Regions from separate parts of the Mycobacterium zoologicum genome, predicted to be linked through region 1. Evidence: riboswitches for the same ligand, from Rfam matches in the RefSeq annotation. Region 1 holds a riboswitch; the other holds the start of a gene.
What was found. A riboswitch is a leader RNA that binds a small molecule or an ion and turns the genes downstream of it on or off. The one in region 1 is predicted to bind cobalamin.
Positions count from the first base shown of each region.

Region 1 (4,184 bases):
CTGTCGCCACCTGCTCACCGCCGGTGGGCGTGCTGTCGGGGTACGCGATACTGAATCCCGCCGTGTACCACGCGGCACGAATCGTTCGCCTAAGAACCTGACGCCGGGAGAACAGCCATGTGCGCCGACCAGCCGACCATCATTTACACGCTGACCGACGAGGCGCCGCTGCTTGCGACGTACTCGTTCCTGCCGATCGTGCAGGCATTCACCGGGCCCGCGGGTATCGACGTCCAACCCAGTGACATCTCGCTGGCGGCCCGCATCCTGGCCGCCTTCCCGGACTGTCTCACCGACGAGCAGCGAGTGCCGGACAACCTCGCCGAGCTCGGCCGGATGACCCAGTTGCCGGACACCACGATCATCAAACTGCCCAACATCAGTGCCTCGGTGCCGCAGTTGGTCTCGGCCATCAAGGAACTGCAGGGCAAGGGCTACGAACTGCCGGACTACCCGGAGGACCCCAAGTCCGACCGGGAGCGCGACATCCACGAACGCTACGCCAAGTGCCTGGGGTCGGCGGTGAACCCGGTTCTGCGCGAAGGAAACTCGGACCGACGAGCGCCCAAGGCCGTCAAGGAGTACGCCCGCAAGCATCCGCACAGCATGGGCAAGTGGTCACAGGCCTCGCGCACGCACGTGGCGACCATGAAGCACGGCGACTTCTACCACGGTGAGAAGTCGATGACGCTGGACCGCGACCGCGACGTGAAGATGCAGCTGACCACCAAGGGCGGCAAGACGATTGTGCTCAAGGAGAAGCTGTCGCTGCTCGACGGCATGGTCATCGACTCGATGTTCATGAGCGTGGCGGCGCTGCGCGAGTTCTACGAGGAGCAGATGGAGGACGCCCGCGAGACCGGCGTGATGTTCTCCCTGCACGTCAAGGCGACCATGATGAAGGTCAGCCACCCCATCGTGTTCGGCCACGCCATCAAGGTCTTCTACAAAGAGGCGTTCGCCAAGCACCAGAAGCTCTTCGACGACCTGGGCGTCAACGTCAACAACGGCATGGTCGACCTGTACAGCAAGATCGAGACGCTGCCGGCCTCCCAGCGTGAGGAGATCATCGAAGATCTGCACGCCTGCCACGAGCACCGCCCCAAGCTGGCGATGGTCGACTCGGCGCACGGCATCACCAACTTCCACTCACCATCCGATGTGATCGTGGACGCCTCGATGCCGGCGATGATCCGGGCCGGCGGCAAGATGTACGGCGCCGACGGCCGGCTCCGCGACACCAAGGCTGTCAACCCCGAGTCCACGTTCGCGCGGATCTACCAGGAGATGATCAACTTCTGCAAGACCCACGGCCAGTTCGACCCGGCCACCATGGGCACCGTGCCCAACGTCGGGTTGATGGCGCAGAAGGCCGAGGAGTACGGCAGCCACGACAAGACGTTCGAGGTCCCCGAGGCCGGCGTTGCCGACATCGTGGACCTGGCCACCGGCGAGGTGCTGTTGACCCAGAACGTCGAGGCCGGCGACATCTGGCGGCTGTGCACCGTCACCGACGCCGCCATCCAGGACTGGGTGAAGCTGGCCGTCCAGCGGGCGCGGGTGTCGGGCATGACGGTGGTGTTCTGGCTCGACACCGAGCGTCCGCACGAGGCGGAGCTGCGCAAGAAGGTCAAGACCTACCTGGCCGACCACGACACCGATGGCCTGGAGGTCCAGATCATGCCGCAGGTGTGGGCCATGCGGTACACCTGCGAGCGGCTGATCCGCGGCCAGGACACTATCGCGGCCACCGGCAACATCCTGCGTGACTACCTCACCGACCTGTTCCCGATTCTGGAACTGGGCACCAGCGCCAAGATGCTCTCGATCGTGCCGCTGATGGCCGGCGGCGGCATGTACGAGACGGGTGCGGGCGGCTCGGCCCCCAAGCACGTCAAGCAGCTGGTCGAGGAGAACCACCTGCGGTGGGACTCGCTCGGGGAGTTCCTGGCCCTCGGCGCCAGCTTCGACGACCTGGGCGCCAAGACCGGCAACGTGGGCGCCAAGGTGCTCGGTGAGACGCTGGACGCCGCGATCGGAAAGCTGTTGGACGACAACAAGAGTCCGTCGCGCAAGACCGGTGAGCTGGACAACCGGGGCAGTCAGTTCTACCTGGCCAAGTACTGGGCCCAGGAGCTCGCCGCGCAGACCGAGGACGCCGGGCTGGCCAAGCACTTCGCGGCCCTGGCCGACAGGCTGGCCAAGAACGAGGACGTCATCATCGAGCAGCTGACGCAGGTGCAGGGCGAGGCCGTGGACATCGGCGGCTACTACGCCCCGGACCACGCCCTGACCGCCGCGGTGATGCGGCCCAGCGAGGCGCTGAACGCGGTGATCGACGCCAAGGACTGATCCCAGAGGCCGTTCCTCGCCGAGACGGAAATCCACGACCGACACGCCGACACCGGCGTCGTGGATTTCCGTCTCGGCGGCGGTTAGGGGCGTCCGGCGTGCGACAATTCGCAGGCAAGGCGACGACGACGTAGGAAGCCGGTTTGATTCCGGCGCGGTGCCGCCACTGTGATCGGGGAGTTGATTCACCCGAGAGCCAGACACTCACGTCGTCGCAAACTCCGATTCGGGGCGAGGCACCCCGGGAGAGCTGGCGACCGTGACCACGCCGATCTGGATCGCGTCTCCACCTGAAGTCCATTCCACCCTGCTGTCCGCCGGGCCCGGCGCCGGTCCGATGCTGGCGTCGGCGGCGGCGTGGACGGCGTTGAGTGCGGAGTACGCCGAGATCGCTCATGACCTGACCGCGCTGCTGGGAGCGGTGCAGGCCGGCGCGTGGCAGGGCCCGTCCGCCGAGGCCTATGTGGCGGCGAATGTGCCGTATCTGGCCTGGCTGGTGCAGGCCGGTGCCGCCAGCGCGGTGACCGCCGGCCAGCAGCAGACCGCGGCCACCGCCTACACCGCCGCGCTGGCGGCGATGCCGACGCTTGCGGAGCTGGCCGCCAACCACGCTGCGCACGCGGTGCTGGTGGGCACGAATTTCTTTGGCGTGAATGCGATTCCGATCGCGCTGAACGAAGCCGACTACGGCCGGATGTGGTTCCAGGCGGCCGCGGTGATGGCGACCTATCAGGCCGTGGCGGATGCCGCGGTGGCGTCGACGCCGCAGACCACCGCTTCGCCGCAGATCGTCAAGGCCGGCTCCGCCGACGCCAGCCAGTCGCAGCTGCCGCCGGATCGGCAGAACGACATCATGGACTGGCTGCAGAACAGCGGCTACACCGACTTCTACAACAACGTGCTGCAGCCGATGATCAACCAGCTGGCCGCCAACCCGTACCTCCAGTCGATCTTCTCCGGGTTCGATCCCTGGCTGACGCTGACCGGCAACCCGCTGAGCTTCCTGAGCCCCTACAACATCGCGTTCGCGTTGGGCTATCCGATGGACTTCGGGTCGTTCGCCGCCTACCTGTCGCAGACGTTCGCGTTCATCGGAGCGGACCTGGCCGCGGCGTTCGCCTCCGGAAATCCCGGCACGATCGCCTCGACGCTGCTGTTCACCGCGGTCGAGGCGATCGGGACGATCATCACCGATGTGATCGCCCTGCTCAAGACGCTGCTGGAGCAAGCCCTCGTGCTGATCCCGGTCATGCTGCCGATGTTGACGGCCGCGTTGCCGCTGGCGGTGGCGCCGCTGGCCGGGTTGGCGGGACTGTCGGGCCTGGCCGCCCTGCACGCCGTGCCGGTGGTCGCGGTGCCCCCGGTGCCCCCGCCGTTCGCCGGGTTGACGGTGGCACCCACGCCACCGGCTCCGGTGCCTGCCCCCGCTCCGGCCCCTGCGCCGGCTCCGGTGCCGGCCGCGGCTCCGCCTGCGCCCGCCGCGCCCCCGCCACCACCCGCCCCGCCGCTGTCACCGGGCGACAGCCTCGCCTACATGTACCTGGTCGCGGGCCTGAGCCAGCAGGCCCGCCGGGCCGCGGGCACCAGTGCCCGTCGCCGCAAGGCCCCGGAACCCGAGGCAGCCGCGGCTCCTGAGGAGGCCGCCGCCGCCGAGGAGAAGGCCAAGGTCCGCCGGCGCCGACGGGCCAAGCACGACATGCTCGGCCGCGGCCACGAGTACATGGACCTCGAGGATGACTTTTCACCGAGCGGCCTGACCGCGCTGTCCGGGGACGGGTTCGGCGGCGGTGTCACCACTCCTATGACGCCCGGCACATGGGCGCTGCAGTATC
Region 1 is NZ_JAYJJS010000017.1:37,137-41,320, reverse strand. Features, by position in the region: gene K6T84_RS14665 (NADP-dependent isocitrate dehydrogenase) at 118-2,352, shown strand; adenosylcobalamin (AdoCbl) riboswitch at 2,459-2,605, shown strand; gene K6T84_RS14660 (PPE family protein) at 2,612-4,184, shown strand, end outside.

Region 2 (4,220 bases), on a different contig from region 1:
GCTGGTCGTCGCGGACGAACGACCAGGCAAGGATGGTCACCGGGCCGGTGAGCATGCCCTTGACCGGCTTGTCGGTCAGCGACTGGGCGTAGGTGGCCCAGTCGACCGTCATCGGGCGTGGCCGGAAGACGTCACCGAACAGCACCGGCGGACGCACGCAGCGGCTGCCGTAGGACTGCACCCAACCGTTGGCGGTGGCGAAGAAACCGTCCAACTGCTCGGCGAAGTACTGCACCATGTCGTTGCGCTCCGGCTCGCCGTGCACCAGCACGTCCAGGCCGAGGCCCTCCTGCAGTGTGATGACGTCGGCGATCTCCGCCTTCATCCGGCGGGTGTACTCGGTCTCGTCGATCTCCCCGGCGACCAGCGCGGCGCGGGCCTTGCGGATGTCGACGGTCTGCGGGAACGAGCCGATGGTGGTGGTCGGCAGCGGCGGCAGGTGCAGTCGCTCGTCCTGGGCGGCGCGGCGTTCGGCGGCGCTGCCCCGGTGTGACCCGGCGGTGGTGATCGCCGCGATCCGGCTGCGGACATCGGCGTTGTTCAGCCGCGGATCCGATTTGCGGGACGCCACGGCGGCATCGGATGCAGCGATCGCGCCGGCCACCGCCTCGCGGCCCTCGGTCAGGGCGCGGGCCAGGACGGCCACCTCGGTCACCTTCTCGGCGCCGAACGCCAGCCAACTGCGCAGGCCGTCGTCCAGGGCCGGGTCGGTCTCCGGCTCCAGCGAGTAGGGCACGTGCAGCAGCGAGCACGACGTGCCCACGGCCAGCGTGCCGACCGAGCCGAGCAGGCGTTCCAGCTTGGCCAGGGCGGACTGGAGGTCGGTGCGCCAGATGTTGTGACCGTCGACGATGCCGGCGACCAGCGTCTTGGACGTCAGCTCAGGCTCGGCGACAACCGAATCCACCGACCCGTAGACCAGGTCGACACCGATCGCCTCGACCGGGGTGCGGGCCAGTGCCGCCAGCCCGGCGCCGGGGTCGCCGAAGTAGGTGGCCACGAACAGCGACGGCCGGTCGCGCAGCGCGCCGAGGCGGTGGTAGACCTGCTCGGCCAGGGCGGGGGCGTCGGCGGCGATGTCGGTGACCAGCACCGGCTCGTCGATCTGCACCCACTGCGCGCCGGCGCCGGCCAGCGTGGACAGCAGCTCGGCGTAGATGTCGGTCAGCTCATCCAGGCGCAGGATCGGCGTGGTGGCCCCGTCGACGGCCTTGCTCAGCAGCAGGAACGTGAGCGGTCCGATGATCACCGGGCGAGCCGGAATGCCTTGCTCTTGAGCCTCTTTGAGCTCAGCGAGTACCTTGGCCGGGTTGAGCGCGAACTTTGTGTCCGGGCCGATCTCCGGGACGATGTAGTGGTAGTTGGTGTCGAACCACTTCGTCATCTCCAGCGGTGCGATGTCGGCGTTGCCGCGGGCTGCGGCGAAGTAGCGGTCCAACTCGTCGGCCACACCGGCCACCCGCTCCGGCAGTGCGCCGAGCAGCACCGCGGTGTCGAGCATCTGGTCGTAGTAGGAGAACGTGTTGACCGGCACCGAGTCCAGGCCGGCGGCGGCCAGCTGCGCCCAGGTGTCGCGGCGCAGGCCGGCGGCCACCTTCTTGAGCTCGTCTTGGCCGATCCGGCCGGCCCAGTAGCTCTCGGTCGCGCGCTTGAGTTCGCGGCGGGGCCCGATTCTGGGTGAACCGAGAACGGTGGCGCTGAACGGTTGAGCGGTCATAGTGCAATCCTTCGATTCGGAGAGGTGGGTCACCGCCTGGTGGGTGTCCAGCCAATCCGGTCTGTGCAATTTAACGCACTATAACCATCAAAACCAGACGCCCATTCCGCGAGGCGTTGATCCGCCGGGCGCGGCGCGCCCGGCACAACAGGCAGGTCTTCGGACTCGCAGGCGCGCACCTCACGGTGCTCCTAATGGCCGTCGCTTCCCAGTCACGGACCCGTGACCAGTGCCTATGACGGCGGTCGTTCCTGCATACCGCTGCGGGACAGTCCCGGATTCTCACCGGGTTCCCTCTCGCGCTCCACGGAAAACCGCGTTGCGCTCGATGCCGAGACCGCGGGGGTATCGGCAAACCAGTTGCGTGATCGAGATTACCCGGCCGCGAGCGCCTCGGAGATGGGCATCGTGCCGTCGTTGAACTCGATGGTGCGGCGAATTGTCGACGCGTCGGTCAGGCAGGCAGCGATCACCAGCGCGACGTTGCCGCGCGACACCTGCCCTTTGCCGGTGTCCGGTCCGACAGCGATCTCTCCGGTGGCGGGCTCGAGGGTGAGCCGGCTCGGCCCCAGCACCGTCCAGTCCAGGTCGGTGGCCCGCAGGTGGGCGTCGGCGGCGGCCTTGGCCTCGGCGTACGGGTAGAACGGGTCGTCTTCGGGGACGTCGTGGTCGGGGCCGGCGCCGAAGTAGGACACCATGACGAACCGCCGGACTCCTGCCTTCGCCGCGGCATCGATGGTGCGGATCGCGGCGTCGCGGTCGACGGCATAGGTGCGTGCCGGGTTCCCGCCGCCGGCGCCGGCGGAGAACACCACCGCGTCGTGGCCGGTCAACAGTTCGGCCAGCGCGTCGGTGTCGAGCTGCTCGATGTCGGCCACCACCGGAACCGCCCCGGTGACGGCGACCTCCTCGGAGTGGTCGGGGTTGCGGAAGATCGACGTCACCTCCTCACCGGCGTCGGCAAGGATGGGACTGAGCAGCAGGGCGACGTTGCCGTGGCCCCCGATGATCACAATGCGTGCCATGGCTTCGACGCTACCCGTCGATCGTCAGAAGCTGGGTCGCGAGCGAAACCCAACGATGTGAACAAATATTAGGTTATAGTCGTGCGGATGTTCACGCTGCGCTTCGACATGCGGGCGCCCGCCACGGGTGCGCCCAGTGGCGAGTTGTACGCCGCGGCACTGGAAATGTGCGCGTGGGCCGAATCCCGCGGCGCGATGGCCGCCGTTGTCTCCGAGCATCACGGCACCGAGGACGGGCACCTGCCGTCTCCGTTGCTGCTGGCTTCGGCGATCGCCGCCCGAACGCAGGTGCTGCCGATTCTGCTTGCCGCGGTGGTCCTTCCGTTCTGGGATCCGGTGCGGCTGGCCGAAGACATGAGCGTGCTCGACATCATCAGCAACGGCCGCGTCGCCTACGCCTTCGGTATCGGTCACCGCGCACCGGAGTACGAACACTTCGGCGCGGACATGAGCCGGCGTGGGCGGCTGGCCGACGAGAAACTGGCGCTGCTGCTGCAGCTGTTACGGGGCGAGCCGGTCATCCATCAGGGGCGCCGTATTCACATCACGCCGCCGTGCGTGACGCCAGGCGGCCCGCACATCATGGTGGCCGGCGGAAGTGCGGCGGCGGCGAAGCGGGCCGCCCGCCACGGTCTGGGGTTCATCGCTCAGACGAACTCGGCTGCTTTGAGGGAAGCCTACGAATCGCAGTGCCGAAACCACGGACGTGAACCGGGCCCCCTGCGGCTCCCGGACGTCGATGCGCCGACGACGGTATTCGTCGCCGACGACGTGGACAAGGCCTGGGACGAGCTGGGCCCGTACCTGTTGCACGACGCCGTGACCGCCGCGGCCTACCGGCACGGGGATCGCACGGTGGCGAGCATTTCACCGGCCGCCAGTGTGGCCGAGCTGCGGGCGACGCCGGGCCCCTACCGCGTCTTCACCGTGGCCGAGGCGGCCGCGCAGTTGCGGTCCGGTGGCAGCCTGCCGCTGCTGCCGTTGTGTGGCGGGCTGCCGCCCGCTCTCGCGTGGCCGTACCTGGAACGCGCGGTGTCGGCCCGCAACGAAGGGAAACCATGACTGACCCGACTCGTATCGTCGTGTGGTCGACCGGGGGTGTCGGCTCCATCGCCATCGAGGCGATCCGGCATCGGCCTGATCTGGAACTCGTTGGCGTCTGGGTTCATTCGCCGCACAAGGCGGGGCGAGACGCCGGTGAACTCGCCGGTGGGAAGCCCCTGGGGGTAGCGGCGACCGGTGACGCCGATGCGCTGATCGCGCTGCGGCCCGACTGCGTGGTGTATGCCGCGAGCGGTCCCGAACGCGACGCCGGCGCGGTGCCCGACTATCTGCGGCTGCTGGCGGCCGGCATCAACGTCGTCTCGACGTCATCGACCAGCCTGGTATATCCGCCGAGCTATTTCCACCCGCAGTGGCGCCGGCAGCTTCAGGAGGCGGCCGTTGCCGGTGCAGCGTCGTTCTATGTGTCGGGCATC
Region 2 is NZ_JAYJJS010000001.1:188,954-193,173, reverse strand. Features, by position in the region: gene metE (5-methyltetrahydropteroyltriglutamate--homocysteine S-methyltransferase) at 1-1,717, opposite strand, end outside; cobalamin riboswitch at 1,851-2,052, opposite strand; gene K6T84_RS00925 (SDR family oxidoreductase) at 2,092-2,742, opposite strand; gene K6T84_RS00920 (LLM class flavin-dependent oxidoreductase) at 2,830-3,804, shown strand; gene K6T84_RS00915 (NAD(P)H-dependent amine dehydrogenase family protein) at 3,801-4,220, shown strand, end outside.
Region 2: it holds a riboswitch for cobalamin, as region 1 does, so the genes downstream of both, metE (5-methyltetrahydropteroyltriglutamate--homocysteine S-methyltransferase) here and K6T84_RS14660 (PPE family protein) in region 1, are expected to answer to the same signal.